3 regions of the Lysinibacillus sp. Bpr_S20 genome follow, and region 1 is predicted to be linked to each of the others. Evidence: riboswitches for the same ligand, from Rfam matches in the RefSeq annotation. Region 1 holds a riboswitch; each other region holds the start of a gene.

Region 1 (4,631 bases):
CGTTTTATCGACTAACTTTTGAATTTTATCGACTAACTTTTACGATTTATCGCCCAACTTTTGAATTTTATCGACTAACTTTCACGTTTTATCACCCAACTTCTGAATTTTATCGACATCTACCTGCCAAAGAGCAAAAAGGATTTATACAGTAATACATGTTTATTAGCTTGAAATCGGACCGCTCCAAAACGCCAACCGCTGATAAATGCCGAGCATCGCTGATAACATCATAAGTCGTGCCAGCATGGAACTCCAATCACCCCCACGCTTAGCACGAAGAGTTTCATTTTGGTTCATAACGATTAAGATGGTATACTACAGGAAATGGGGGAGACACTGAAAATGTAGTGTCCCAAAATGATAGTAGAGGAGCCTATAAATGACGATTCAACTTATTCAATATCCGAAATGTACTACATGTAAAAAAGCTCAAAAATGGCTGAATGACAATGGAGTTTCATATGAAGAGGTACATATTGTCGAGCAAACGCCTTCAAAGGACGAATTAACAAGCTTATGGCAAGCAAGTGAACTACCTTTAAAGAAATTTTTTAATACTTCTGGTATGAAGTATCGCGAGCTTGGCTTGAAGGATAAGCTTGCTGAAATGACTGAAGAGCAGCAGCTGGAACTGCTTGCTTCAGATGGTATGTTGATTAAACGTCCAATTGTAACCGATGGAAAAAAAGTTACTTTAGGGTTTAAAGAATCAGATTTTGAGCAAACTTGGAAATAACTGCTTTTACCTTCTATCAGCAAGGGCAAATTCGATTCCGGACGCAATTATACTGAGGCATAATTGATTCTTGTTTTTATGGTAGAAGTATGGCAAACTGAAAGTGAATATATTACATATTTATGGAGGGGTTTTTTGCATGAGCACACCTAAAGACTTACGATACTCTGAAGAGCATGAATGGGTAAAAGTAGAAGATGGTAAAGTACGTATCGGTATTTCTCACTTCGCACAAGCTGAACTAGGAGATATCGTTTTCGTTGAACTTCCACAAGTTGGCGACGAAATCAAAACTGATGATCCATTCGGTAGCGTAGAATCTGTAAAAACAGTTTCTGAATTATACGCACCAATCTCAGGTACAGTAGTTGAAGTAAATGCAGATTTAGAAGATAGCCCAGAATTCGTTAATGAATCACCATATGAAAAAGCATGGATGATCGTTGTAGAGCCTGCTGATGCATCAGAAGTTGAAAAGCTTATGACAGCTGAGCAATACGAAGAAATGATTGCAGAATAAGACAAGCCTGAAACAGAAAAACGTCGGAAACTACCGGCGTTTTTTATTATCTTCATTCATCCTACACAATAATTGGTGAGGAAATGCAAGTATATTCCCTTATCAATAGGTGTCTAACTGTATCAACGACAAAGTTTATTGATATAATGAGTTATAAGGGATATGTCTAAATGGGGGTGGCGTGATGTTCGAGGGGAAATGCGTAATTGTCGAAGGTCGTTCGGATAAGCTTCAAATTGAACCTATTTTAAATGAAGATGTAAAAATACTTTGCACGAATGGTACAATTGGTGTGCATCAATTAGAAGAACTCCTCGATCCATATGAGGGTTGTGAGCTTTATACATTTTTTGATGCAGATACATCGGGTGATAAGTTACGAGCATTAATGGACAGACATTATCCAGAGGCTGAACATTTACGTACGATGCCAACGTATAAGGAAGTTGAGACAACTCCGAGGAAAGTGTTAGCGGCAATATTGCTTCGTGCACATTTCTCAATCCATAATGAATATATTTTATAAGGTTGCGTGAAAAAAGATGGAAGAATGGTCAAAAGAGCAGTGGGACGGGGTTATCCAGTCCGGTGAAAAGGCTGCCTTTTATTTATATACGCCAATGTGTGGAACGTGTGCAGTTGCATCGAAAATGATGACGGTTGTTGAGCAATTGCTGCCGCAGCTACAGGTCGGTAAAGCGAATATTAATTTTATAGAGCAAATAGCTTATGATCATAAAATTGAAAGTGTACCATGTTTACTCATATGTGAGGGCGGAAAAGTGACAGAAAAGGTTTATGCTTTTCAATCTGTACCATATTTATACGAATTGTTAAAAAACTAATTGACTGAATATTACTTGCGTGGTAAAGTAACAAATATATTAAAAAAACAATAAATATATCGAACTCTTATAAAGAGCGGCGGAGGGAAGTGCCCTATGAAGCCCGGCAACCATCACAAAGTGAAAAGGTGCCAAATCACACAAAGATTTTATCTTTGAAAGATGAGAGAACGGTTCAACGTATTAGTTACGTGACCCCTTCTACTTGTCTATAAGTGAAGGGGTTTTTTATTTCAAACATCCGCTGAAATATTGAACGCAATTATGCCGAGGCATATTTGATAAGAGAAAAGGAGAATTCGCTATGATCAATCTTCAAAATATTACGAAAAATTACAAAACCGCGAATGGCGAATTAACAGCAGTCAAAGATGTCAGCCTTACGATCAATCAAGGTGAAATTTTTGGCATCATCGGCTATAGTGGCGCTGGTAAGAGTACAATGATTCGCTTATTAAACGGTTTAGAAAAGCCTACATCTGGTACGGTGACGGTTAACAATCAAGAATTTTCATCCATAAAGGGGAAGAAGCTCCGGGATGCTAGACAAAAGGTCAGTATGATTTTCCAACATTTCAATTTACTTTGGTCTAGAACGGTTGCAGAAAACATCGCATTCCCGTTAGAAATCGCAGGCGTTCCAAAGGCAAAACGTGAGGCACGTGTGAAAGAATTGATTACACTCGTTGGCTTAGAAGGGCGCGAGAATGCCTATCCATCACAACTATCAGGGGGACAAAAGCAACGTGTAGGTATTGCTCGTGCGCTTGCTAATAATCCAGAGGTATTGCTTTGTGATGAGGCAACATCCGCACTCGATCCGGAGACAACCGATGCTATTCTTGATCTACTTGTCGATATTAACGAACGATTAGGTTTAACGATTGTGTTAATCACACATGAAATGCACGTTATTCGTAAAATTTGTCATCGTGTAGCGGTTATGGAAGCTGGAGAAATTGTAGAGCGTGGTGAGGTCTTACAGGTATTCCAAGCTCCACAAGCTGCTATTACGAAAAAATTCGTTTCACAAATTACAGATACAAAGGAAACACAGGAAACGGTGGCACAAATTAAAGCTAATTACCCTAGTGGACAACTTGTTAAGCTAATCTTTGTAGGAGAAAAAACAGAGCAGCCAGTCATTTCACATCTTGTGAAACAATTTGATGTAGAAGTAAGTATTGTGCATGGGAATATTTCACAAACCAAAAATGGCGCGTACGGTACACTTATTGTGCAAATAGATGGCTCAGAGGCGAATGTTGCTGCTGCACTTAGTTACTTAAATACAGACGAAGTACAAACGGAGGTGATTGCAAATGCTAACTAGTGTCTTTCCAAATGTCGACTGGGACAAAATGTGGCAAGCTACGTATGAAACTTTGTATATGACAACAATCGCTACGGTGATCACATTTATACTTGGATTAGTAATTGGAATCTTATTATTTTTATCAAGTCCGAATCAACTATGGGCCAATAAATTGGTGAACTTTTTAACAGGATCAATCGTTAACATTTTCCGCTCGATTCCATTTATTGTACTGATTATCTTATTAATTCCATTTACCAAATTTTTACTCGGTACAATTCGTGGTGCAAATGCAGCGTTACCAGCCCTAATTATTGGAGCTGCACCATTCTATGCGAGAATGGTATTAATTTCTTTACGCGAGATTGATAAGGGTGTTATTGAGGCGGCTCGTTCAATGGGTGCAAAAACGTCGACAATTATTTGGAAAGTATTAATTCCAGAATCTTTACCCGCGCTTATTTCAGGTATTACTGTAACGGCTGTGGCACTTGTTGGCTATACTGCGATGGCAGGTATTATTGGTGCAGGCGGTCTAGGAAACTTAGCATTCTTAGATGGGTTCCAACGTAATCGCGAGGATGTAACATTAATGGCGACTATATTAATCTTAATAGTAGTGTTTGTTATTCAATGGATTGGCGACTTCATTACAGTCAAAACAGATAAACGCTAAATCTGAGGTTATCTCGGTTTTATACCGTTAACATATTTTATATAAAAAAGGGAGAGTCATAAAATGAAGAAGTTATTAACAGGATTATTTTTATCAGTATTAGTACTAGCTTTAGCTGCTTGTGGTGCTGGTAAAAAAGAAGATACAAACTCAAACGCATCATCTGGTGATAAATCAGACAGTAAAGAAAATGTAACATTAACAATAGGTGCTTCTAATACACCACATGCAGTTATTCTGGAAAAAGCAAAGCCAATTTTAGCAAAAGAAGGTATCGATCTTAAAATTGAAACGTATCAAGACTATGTAACACCAAACCAACATTTAGAATCTGGCGAACTTGATGCAAACTACTTCCAACACGTACCATACTTAGAGCTTAGCATAAAAGAGAATGGTTATGACTTTGTCAATGCTGGTGCTATTCACATTGAACCAATCGGAATTTACTCTAAAAAATATAAATCTCTTGAGGAGCTACCAAAAGGTGCAACAATTTTACTTTCTAGCTCAGTTGCAGATCACGGTCGTATGCT
Region 2 (4,631 bases), on a different contig from region 1:
GAATGCCATATAGATCTTACTAAAGAAAAATCGATTAAATATGTAAGTAAAAAAACAGAAGAACTTATTAAAAAACGAATCGAAGAAACAATCCATACCGTTCAGCAAAATTACCGGGTCGATATTTTTGGATTTGGTGAAGTACTCCACCGCACAAATCCGAAAGAGTGGAAAAAAATAAAAAAAGACTGGCTCACCGTATTTCAAGAACTACCAGTGAAAGTTGAAGTACATGTTAACACACAAGGAACAGGGACGATGGAAAACTCATTAGTGAATAAGCCGAAGGGAGAATAAGAAATGATTATGACGATAGTCATACTACTAATTTCAGCTAGTATTGCCCTTGCCATCATTCCGACATTAAAAAAGAATAAAGAAAAGAAAGCAATCGTTATTTTTTCGATTTTATTATTGATCGGTGCTGCATTAAATATCGGGGTCTCACTAAGGCTCAAAATCCCAAGCCCACTAGACTTGGTTACCTTTATTTTTTCACCAATTAGAGATTTAATTATCTCCCTAACAAAATGAATTAAGAGAAAGGGGTATGTTCATGATGGAAAAAGAAATAATTAGTTCAAGACAATTTATGATTATTACCCTTCTCTTTTCTATTGGTACAGCCATTTTAATTATCCCTTCAACTGTAACAAGTGAATCAAAACAAGATGCTTGGATTGTAGCGATCATCGGTGTCGCTATTAGTTTACTTTTAGTAAAGCTATTCGTCGCTTTAGGAAATCGAACACCAACACAAACATTTATAGAGGCGAATGAAACCATCTTAGGTCGTTTTTTCGGAAAAATTACCGCGCTTGGTTTTATCTCTCTTACCTTACTTTCTGCAGGTGAATTATTATTTTTTATAGGGGCTTTCATGAAAACAGAGGTAATGGTTGAGACGCCTACTATGGTTTTTGCACTGCTGTTCGGTATCATCATCGTCTATGCTACATATCTAGGGATTGAAGTTTTTGCACGGTCTACGGAAATACTTTTCCCAATATTCATCTTAATTTTTATTGTTTTTGTCATTTGTATTTCTCCACAAATTCATATAGAAAATATAAAGCCAATTTTGGAAGCATCCCCAAAATCGATTAGCTTTAGTATGTTTCAATTTATAAGTCTTTTTTCATTCCCGCTTGCCGTGCTATTAATGATTTTCCCTTCTGCTGTCAATGTCCATAAATCGGCACAAAAAGGGTTTTACATTGGCTCGATGATCGGGGGGCTTATTTTAATTATCATCATCATTCTATGTATTCTTGTCCTAGGTCCTGCTAATACCGCTGCCCGCATATCCCCCAGCTATGCATTAGCCCAAAGAATTTCTATCGGAAATTTTGTGCAGCGTATTGAAGTGATTATGGCGGTCATGTGGATTATCTCTATTTTTATTAGAACTTTTATGTATTTTTATGCTTCAGTCATTGGTATAGCTCAAGTATGTAAGATCAAAGATCATCGACCACTCATTTTTCCAATAGGTTTAATTACCATTGGTCTTTCGCAAATTATTCATCCTAATATCGTACATTCCTACACTTACAATAGAGAAATTTGGCCATTGTTTTCAGGCGTTTTCACAGTTAGTTTGCCGCTATTATTATTAATTGTTGCAATGATTCGAAAAATCAACGGTAATCAAGGAAATACTACACAAAGTAATAGTAGCAGCAATGGCGGTAATTCTTCTCAGAGTGAAAGTAATAGTAATGACGAAAATTCTACGCAAAGTAACAATAGTAATAATTCCGCTCAGAGTGATAGCGGGAACAATAGCAATAATTCTACTCAGGGTGGTAATAGTAGCAATAGCAATAATTCTACTCAGAGTAACAGTAGTAGCAATAACGAGAATTCTGCTCAGGGTGATAGTAGTAGCAATAGCAATAATTCTAGTCAGAGTGACAGTAGTAGCAATAACGAGAATTCTGCTCAGGGTGATAGTAGTAGCAATAGCAATAATTCTGCTCAGGATGGTAATAGTAGCAATAGCGAGAATTTTAGTCAGAGTGATAGTAGTAGCAACAACCATCATTCCACTCAAAATGATAGTAGTAGCGATAATTCTAACCAAAGTGACAGTAGCAGTGATAGCAATAATTCTACTCAAAATGAAAGTGATACAGGCAATACACCAAATAGTGATAGGAGTGGAAATTCATCAGATAAATAACAGCATAGTAGTTTATCTCCGGAAGCCGTGAATGACATGAAGTTTAAGTATAGAGAAATTAAAAAATGATGCCCCTGACGTAATCAAGGTCATCATTTTTTCTTTACATTTACTTCTGAGCTTACGCTACAAAAGACAAGTGCTGAAAGAAATTAAATATGATATTCAATCTCATCAACAAAATCCCATTCGTATGGTGTTTCTTGGTAAACGTAGTAATTCAACCAATTCGAGAATAATAAATGCGTATGGGCACGCCACGTATTAAGTGGTTCATTTACTGGATCGTCATTTGGGAAGTAATTCACCGGTACCTCAATATCTAATCCTTTCGCGACATCACGATTATACTCATCAGCTAACGTTGTCGCATCGTATTCTAGATGACCGGTAATCATGATATTTTTATTATCCTTAGATTGCACGATGAAAACGCCAGCATCTTCTGAATAAGACAGTAATCGTAAATCAGGATGGTTGCGGACTTCATCAATCGAAACAGATGTATAACGAGAATGTGGTGCCGTAAATAAATCACTAAAACCTCGTACTAAATCCACTGTTAAATCCGTAATGACATGAGAATAGACACCTGAACATTTAGAAGAAAGCTCAATTTTGCCGATACCATAATGATGATATAATGCCGCTTGTGCGCCCCAACATATATGTAGAACCGATGTTACGTTATGCTTTGACCAATCCATAATTTGTGAAATTTCCTGCCAATAGTTCACGTCTTCAAATGCCATTTTTTCTACTGGTGCACCCGTAATAATCATGCCGTCATAGCGGCGATGGCGAATTTGATTGAAAGTCGTATAAAATAACTGCAAATGTGATTTACTGACATTTTTCGATTCATGCGTAGCGGTATTTAAAAATGTAATATTCACTTGTAACGGTGTATTCCCCAATAAACGAAGTAATTGCAGCTCTGTTTTTTCTTTTTCTGGCATTAAGTTTAAAATTAAGATATTTAACGGCCGGATTTGTTGCGTTTTTGCTCTATCCTCTTCCATTACGAAGATTTTTTCCTCTCGTAAATGTTCTCCAGCTGGTAAGTTTTTTGGAATATTAATTGGCATCTTGCATTCCCCTCTCTTTTATTTCTCTCTGTTGAAATCAATTAGTGCAACGGGCACCCCGCAAACCTCAATAAGACTTAAAATTAAAAAATCCCTCTCATTCCATATGAGATAGAATGAGAAGGATTAAGTCCACGTTCACTCTTATCTCTCAAAGGATAATCCTTTGCTGGAATTAGCACCTTTCTAACTTTTGTTAGAGGTTGCTGAAGCGTCATCGGGCCAAATCCCTCAACTTCTCTTGATAAGATTATTTAATTAAAAAGAATTGTAACATGAACAATTAAGAATATCAATAATACATAGAATATTTCGTTATTAATCATGCATGTCATTATGGTATTTGTTTAACACTAATGTGAAAGTTATGTCTACATATTTTATGGTAAACAAGCTGTAATTATGTTAACATATACCTTTAGTAACAGAGAGGAACGTGAAAAGTTTGATTAAAATTGAATTCCCAAAACCAGATTTAGTAATTCGCCAACGCGAACAAGATTTAAAGCCAGGTGATGTACCAATCACTCCATACTTCGGTTTTATTGACTTCCATAAAATCACACGTGAAAAAGGCGGCATATTCTTATTCTACAATGAACAGAATGAATTATTATTTGTCGGTAAAGCACGTAAAATTCGCCAACGTATTAAAAAGCATTTTGAGGATAATGTGTCTCCGATGAAAAATCACCGTGATGAAGTTTTCAAAATTGAAGTGTATGAAGTAGATGATCCAATGGAACGTGAAATTTACGAAACATACGCGATCAATACATTCCGCGCTAAATACAATGTTGATAAAGTTTTTTATTAAAATAAAAAATACTTTTTAACAAAAAAGAATCTGCTCGTCATCTATGTAGCTTACTACACTGATGGCTTGCAGATTCTTTTTTTAATCTAAGAAAAAGGCTTTTCGTTCTTTAGTAATCCATTCCTCAAGTTCCTGATCATCGCGCTTTAATAGTCGATTGACCAGCACGTCATGCCATATATAATCCTCTAATAAGTAAATATGAACAGGATCATTTGTAATAAAGGCCATTTCTTGATTTGACGGTGAATGACCATAAATCATCTCTTGACTATCTACTGACAGGATAAACCAATGCGGTGTGGAGGTTTTCTTCGTATAGTTTGTAATACGATGCTGGTCTATGGAAGCAATATTTTCATCCACATACAATGAAATGCCATGAACCGGAATATGTTGAGAGACCTCTTGTATATCCTCTCTCAATTCTTCAAACATATCTTCCCACATCGATAATATAACTTTTTTCTCCGCTTTTTTTAATAATGACTGACAATAATTGACGATTGCCTCTTTTCCTTTTAAGGTGACAACCTTATGC
Region 3 (4,631 bases), on a different contig from region 1:
AACATTAGTGGGTCAAAGATAATATCTTCAGGAGCAATACCCCACTTTTCTGTTAACAATTTATAGGAACGTTCAGCAATCTCTAGCTTGCGATGTCGATCAATTGCCATGCCTTGCTCATCAATCGTACCTACAACTAAAGAGGCACCATATTTTTTCACTAGTGGTAAAACTGCGTCAAAGCGCTCCTCACCATCCTCTAAGTTAATCGAATTAATGATGGCCTTCCCTTGAGAAAACTTAAGTGCTTCCTCAATTACTTTTTCATCTGTAGAGTCAATAACGAGAGGTACTTTTACTTTTTTTACAACCTCCTGCATAAAGCCGCGCATATCCTCTAGTTCATCACGGTCAGGATTTGCTAAACAAATATCGATAACATGTGCTCCATTTTTCACTTGAGCACGTGCAATTTCTGCTGCTTCCTCAAACTTCCCATCAATAATTAAATTTTTAAACTTACGAGAGCCAATAACATTTGTCCGTTCTCCAATAAATAACGGACGCATAGAATCGTCATACACCAATGGCTCGATACCAGATACTACATGACCATGTGTTGCATCTGGTAATTGTCGAGGCTTTTCGTCCTTTAATACCTCTCGAATGGCAGCAATATGTGCTGGTGTTGTCCCACAGCAGCCTCCGACAATGTTTAGCCAGCCCTTTTCTGCAAAGCCTTTTAGCTTTTGTGACAATGATTCAGGCGACTCATGATAGCAACCTTCCTCGTCCGGTAAGCCTGCATTCGGATAACAGCTAATATAGCCTGTTGAAAGCTCTGCTAATGAACGTATATGATCTGTCATAAACTCTGGTCCAGTTGCACAGTTTAAACCAACTGATAATGGTTTAATATGCTCGATCGAAATGTAAAAAGCATCAATGGTTTGTCCGGCAAGTGTCGTTCCCATCGGTTCAATTGTTCCAGATATCATCACAGGAAGCTCTCTTCCAGTTGCCTTAAAAGCACGAGATACCCCCAATGTTCCTGCTTTAACATTTAGCATATCCTGACTAGTTTCTAGCAACAGAACGTCCGCTCCGGCTTCGATTAATGCCTTTGCTTGAACATAGAAATTTTCCTCTAGCTCATCAAATGTAATTCCACCTGTAACCGATAAGGTTTTTGTAGTTGGCCCCATTGCTCCCGCCACAAAACGTGGCCAATCGGATGTTGAAAACGCATCTACTACTTTACGTGCAATTTCTACTGCACGTTTATTGATTTCTTCTGCCTTCGCTCCAAGATCATATTCATTTAATACAAGTGGTGTACCTCCAAATGTATTTGTACAAATAATATCTGCTCCAGCCTCTAAATATTTTCTATGAACTTTTTCAAGCACATCTGGTCTAGTTAGCACAAGATTTTCATTACAGCCATCATATTCCTCGCCGCCAAAATCCTCTGCCGATAAATTTTCATTTTGTAGCATTGTACCCATTGCGCCATCAAGAATTAATATTCGTTGCTCTAGTTGCTCTTCAATCATGTGCTTAGCCATTTATACTTACCCCTTTTTTCTGTTCATCCAATTGCTCAATAAATTTCATTAATTCTAGCGTCATATCATAGCGCAAAAATGGTGTGATCAGGTAAATACCATTGAAATATTCCGCTGCTACTTCTACTAATTCCTTAGCAATTGCAATTCCTTCTAGTGTTGCGCGTTCCTTATTATCGCCACAAGCTTTCATACGTGCTAACGCATCGTCAGATAGTTTAATGCCTGGTACTTCATGATGTAAGAACTCCGCACTTTTATAGCTCGTTACTGGCATAATGCCTATATAAATTGGTGTTTCTAAATGCTTTGTCGCCTCATAAATTTCCACAATTTTTTCCTTTGTATAAACAGGCTGTGAAATAAAATAGTCTGCCCCGTGTTCAATTTTCTTTTCTAATCGAGAGACAGCCCGATCTAGTACCCGTACATTAGGATTAAAGGCAGCCGCTACAGAGAAATTCGCCTTTTTACGAAGTGGTTTCCCTGAGAACGATACTCCTTCATTTAACTGTTTTATTAATTGGATAAGCTCCATTGAAGAGACATCATAAACGCTAGCTGCCCCTGGGAAATCGCCTACCTTTGTTGGATCTCCGGTAACTGCTAAAATATCATGGATCCCTAATGCATTTAATCCCATCAAATGTGATTGAAGACCAATTAAATTGCGATCTCGACATGTTATATGCGTTAACGGGCGTACTCCGTGGGTCTCTTTCAGCAAGGCTCCCATTGCGATATTACTAATCCTTGGAGAAGCAAGTGAATTATCTGCCATCATGACGACATCTGCGCCCGCCTCATATAATTTTTTCGCACCTGCAATAAAGCCTTCGATCTCTAAATGTCTTGGAGTATCTAACTCTACTATAACTGAGCGTTCACGTTTTACTTTTACATGTAATGGCTCATAATTTGCTGGTTCTGCATCGCGTACAACCGCTACTTTTTCTGGCTTTGCATACTTTTCCTCGATCGGGGATAGTTCCTCTATGTACTTTTTCGCTGCCGCAATATGCTTTGGTGTCGTACCACAACAGCCACCAATTAAACGTACCCCTTGATCACGAAGCTCTACAGCTGCTCGGCCAAAATAATCTGCCTCTGACTCATATACGACACGACCATCTTCTAAATCAAGAAGAGAGGCGTTCGGATATGCTGACAAAAATGCCTTCTTAGGAAGCTCTACACCTTCAAATGCTTGTATAGTATGGTGAGGACCTAAGCGACAGTTAACACCTACGATATCAGCACCTAGCGCTTCAAGTTCATGTAAGGCGTTATTTAACCTCATTCCATTTTGTAAAATTCCTGGTTCGTGCATTGAAACTTGAGCAATAATCGGTAATTTTGTTTTAGCTCGTAGCATTGTTAAAGTCGCTGTTAGCTCTTCAAAATCATAATAGGTTTCAAGTAGAAGGCCGTCTGGATTTCCTGCAAGTAAGATAGAGGCCTGCTCATCAACAGTTGCTAAAATTTCCTCTAACGTTGCATCACTCTTTCGAATACCTCGGATTCCCCCAATAGTACCTAAAACAAATTGTCCTCCATCTGCTGCTGCTCGTTTAGCAATCGTTATAGCAGCTTCATTAAATTGCTGTACACGAGATTCAAGTCCATAACGGGCTAATTTTATGGCGTTAGCTCCGTAAGTGTTCGTTTGAATAATATCGGCACCAGCTGCTATATACTCTCTATGGATCTTTTCAATTAATTCCGGTCTCTGTACATTCATTTCCTCATGGCAGTACTCCAAGCCATAGCCGTATAAAACTGTACCAATTGCACCATCTGCTGTAAGAACATGCGTTTTCAACCTTTCAAGCAATCCCATAAAACCAGCCTCTCTTCCCTTATCTTTAAAATAAAAAAAGCCTTCTTTCACAAAAAAAGAAGGCTTTAACGTTTCGTAATTGTTTTCCTTCTCATCTTCGACACAGCTGTCTTCTGGATTTAGCACCTGACAATAAGTTGGTTGCTGAAGCTTCATAGGGCCAGTCCCTCTGCTTCTCTTGATAAGAATGTAGTATGAATTTTTTAAATAATTAAAAGAATCATATCGTTTACGAACGAACGAGTCAAGACTATTTCACTTAACAAAGGATAATTTTTACGAAAAATCATATATTTTTAAACAATTACAATAGTTTTTCAGCAAGTTCCTCACCAATTTTTTTACCATTTTGAATACATGCACCTATGCCTACACCAAAATAAGAGCATCCCGCTATTGATAAATTTGGATAGTTTTTCTCAAGCTCTTGTACGAGACCTTGCAATGCTTCACGGTGCGCCAAATCATACTTTGGCATCTGGTCGATCCATTTTGTCACGTCAACCACAGTTGGTTTTTCCTCAATCCCTAGACTCTTTCTTACATCCTCTAGAGCAACTGCTGCTAACTCTTCATCTGTCATCATACGCAATCTATCATACTCAGGGTTAATGCTCTTATAAAAAAGTCGTACAAGTAATTTCCCTTCTGCTGAAGTGTGTTTCCACTTGCGACTTGTCCACGTTGCTGCATTACAAATAACATCCGAATTATGTGACACAATATAGCCTGTTCCATCTGCTGGTAATCTATTATCAGGCACATCAAATCCTAAATAAATCGTAATTGCGGATGCAGTATTAAATTGTTCAAAATAACTGTTCAAAGAGGCATCCTGCAATAAACTTTGTACCGATTCATTTGGAAGGGCCAAAACAACATGATTTGCTTCAATCGTTTTACCGTTTGCTAAAGTAACAGCGTATTGATTCTCCTGCTTTTTAACACTAGTAGTGGCAATTCCTTTTATAATTTCTACATCCGTTAATGTTTCTTCAAGTCGATCAATTAGTGATGATAAACCATTTTTAAACGAAATAAATTTCTTATTGGCAGATTTGATAAATTGTTCCCTGTTTGCATTGAAACCTTTAATAATACTGCCGTAATCATTTTTGTAATCAATTAAATACGGTAAAGTGGAAGCAATTGAAAGTTGATTTAAATCTCCAGAATATACACCTGCCAGTACAGGTGCTATTTGGTTTTGAACAAGCTCCTCCCCTAAGTAATACGTTAAAAATTCCCCAATAGAACTTTCCTTGGTAAATCCTTCATTTGGC

The links. A riboswitch is a leader RNA that binds a small molecule or an ion and turns the genes downstream of it on or off. The one in region 1 is predicted to bind S-adenosylmethionine.
Region 2: linked by a shared signal. The riboswitch ahead of metA (homoserine O-acetyltransferase MetA) and the one ahead of MWJ95_RS17145 (methionine ABC transporter ATP-binding protein) in region 1 are both predicted to bind S-adenosylmethionine.
Region 3: linked by a shared signal. The riboswitch ahead of MWJ95_RS23070 (bifunctional homocysteine S-methyltransferase/methylenetetrahydrofolate reductase) and the one ahead of MWJ95_RS17145 (methionine ABC transporter ATP-binding protein) in region 1 are both predicted to bind S-adenosylmethionine.

Annotation. Positions count from the first base shown of each region.
Region 1 covers NZ_JALNLQ010000007.1:101,368-105,998, reverse strand. Annotated here, with positions in the region: gene MWJ95_RS17165 (arsenate reductase family protein) at 383-739, shown strand; gene gcvH (glycine cleavage system protein GcvH) at 879-1,259, shown strand; gene MWJ95_RS17155 (toprim domain-containing protein) at 1,444-1,785, shown strand; gene MWJ95_RS17150 (thioredoxin family protein) at 1,802-2,104, shown strand; SAM riboswitch class I at 2,169-2,273, shown strand; gene MWJ95_RS17145 (methionine ABC transporter ATP-binding protein) at 2,409-3,437, shown strand; gene MWJ95_RS17140 (methionine ABC transporter permease) at 3,427-4,095, shown strand; gene MWJ95_RS17135 (MetQ/NlpA family ABC transporter substrate-binding protein) at 4,159-4,631, shown strand, end outside.
Region 2 covers NZ_JALNLQ010000005.1:252,065-256,695, reverse strand. Annotated here, with positions in the region: gene MWJ95_RS15060 (Ger(x)C family spore germination protein) at 1-297, shown strand, start outside; gene MWJ95_RS15055 (hypothetical protein) at 301-534, shown strand; gene MWJ95_RS15050 (GerAB/ArcD/ProY family transporter) at 557-2,185, shown strand; gene metA (homoserine O-acetyltransferase MetA) at 2,338-3,273, opposite strand; SAM riboswitch class I at 3,415-3,524, opposite strand; gene MWJ95_RS15040 (nucleotide excision repair endonuclease) at 3,719-4,090, shown strand; gene MWJ95_RS15035 (TrmB family transcriptional regulator) at 4,172-4,631, opposite strand, start outside.
Region 3 covers NZ_JALNLQ010000016.1:31,931-36,561, reverse strand. Annotated here, with positions in the region: gene metH (methionine synthase) at 1-1,508, opposite strand, end outside; gene MWJ95_RS23070 (bifunctional homocysteine S-methyltransferase/methylenetetrahydrofolate reductase) at 1,501-3,348, opposite strand; SAM riboswitch class I at 3,437-3,536, opposite strand; gene MWJ95_RS23065 (protoporphyrinogen oxidase) at 3,653-4,631, opposite strand, start outside.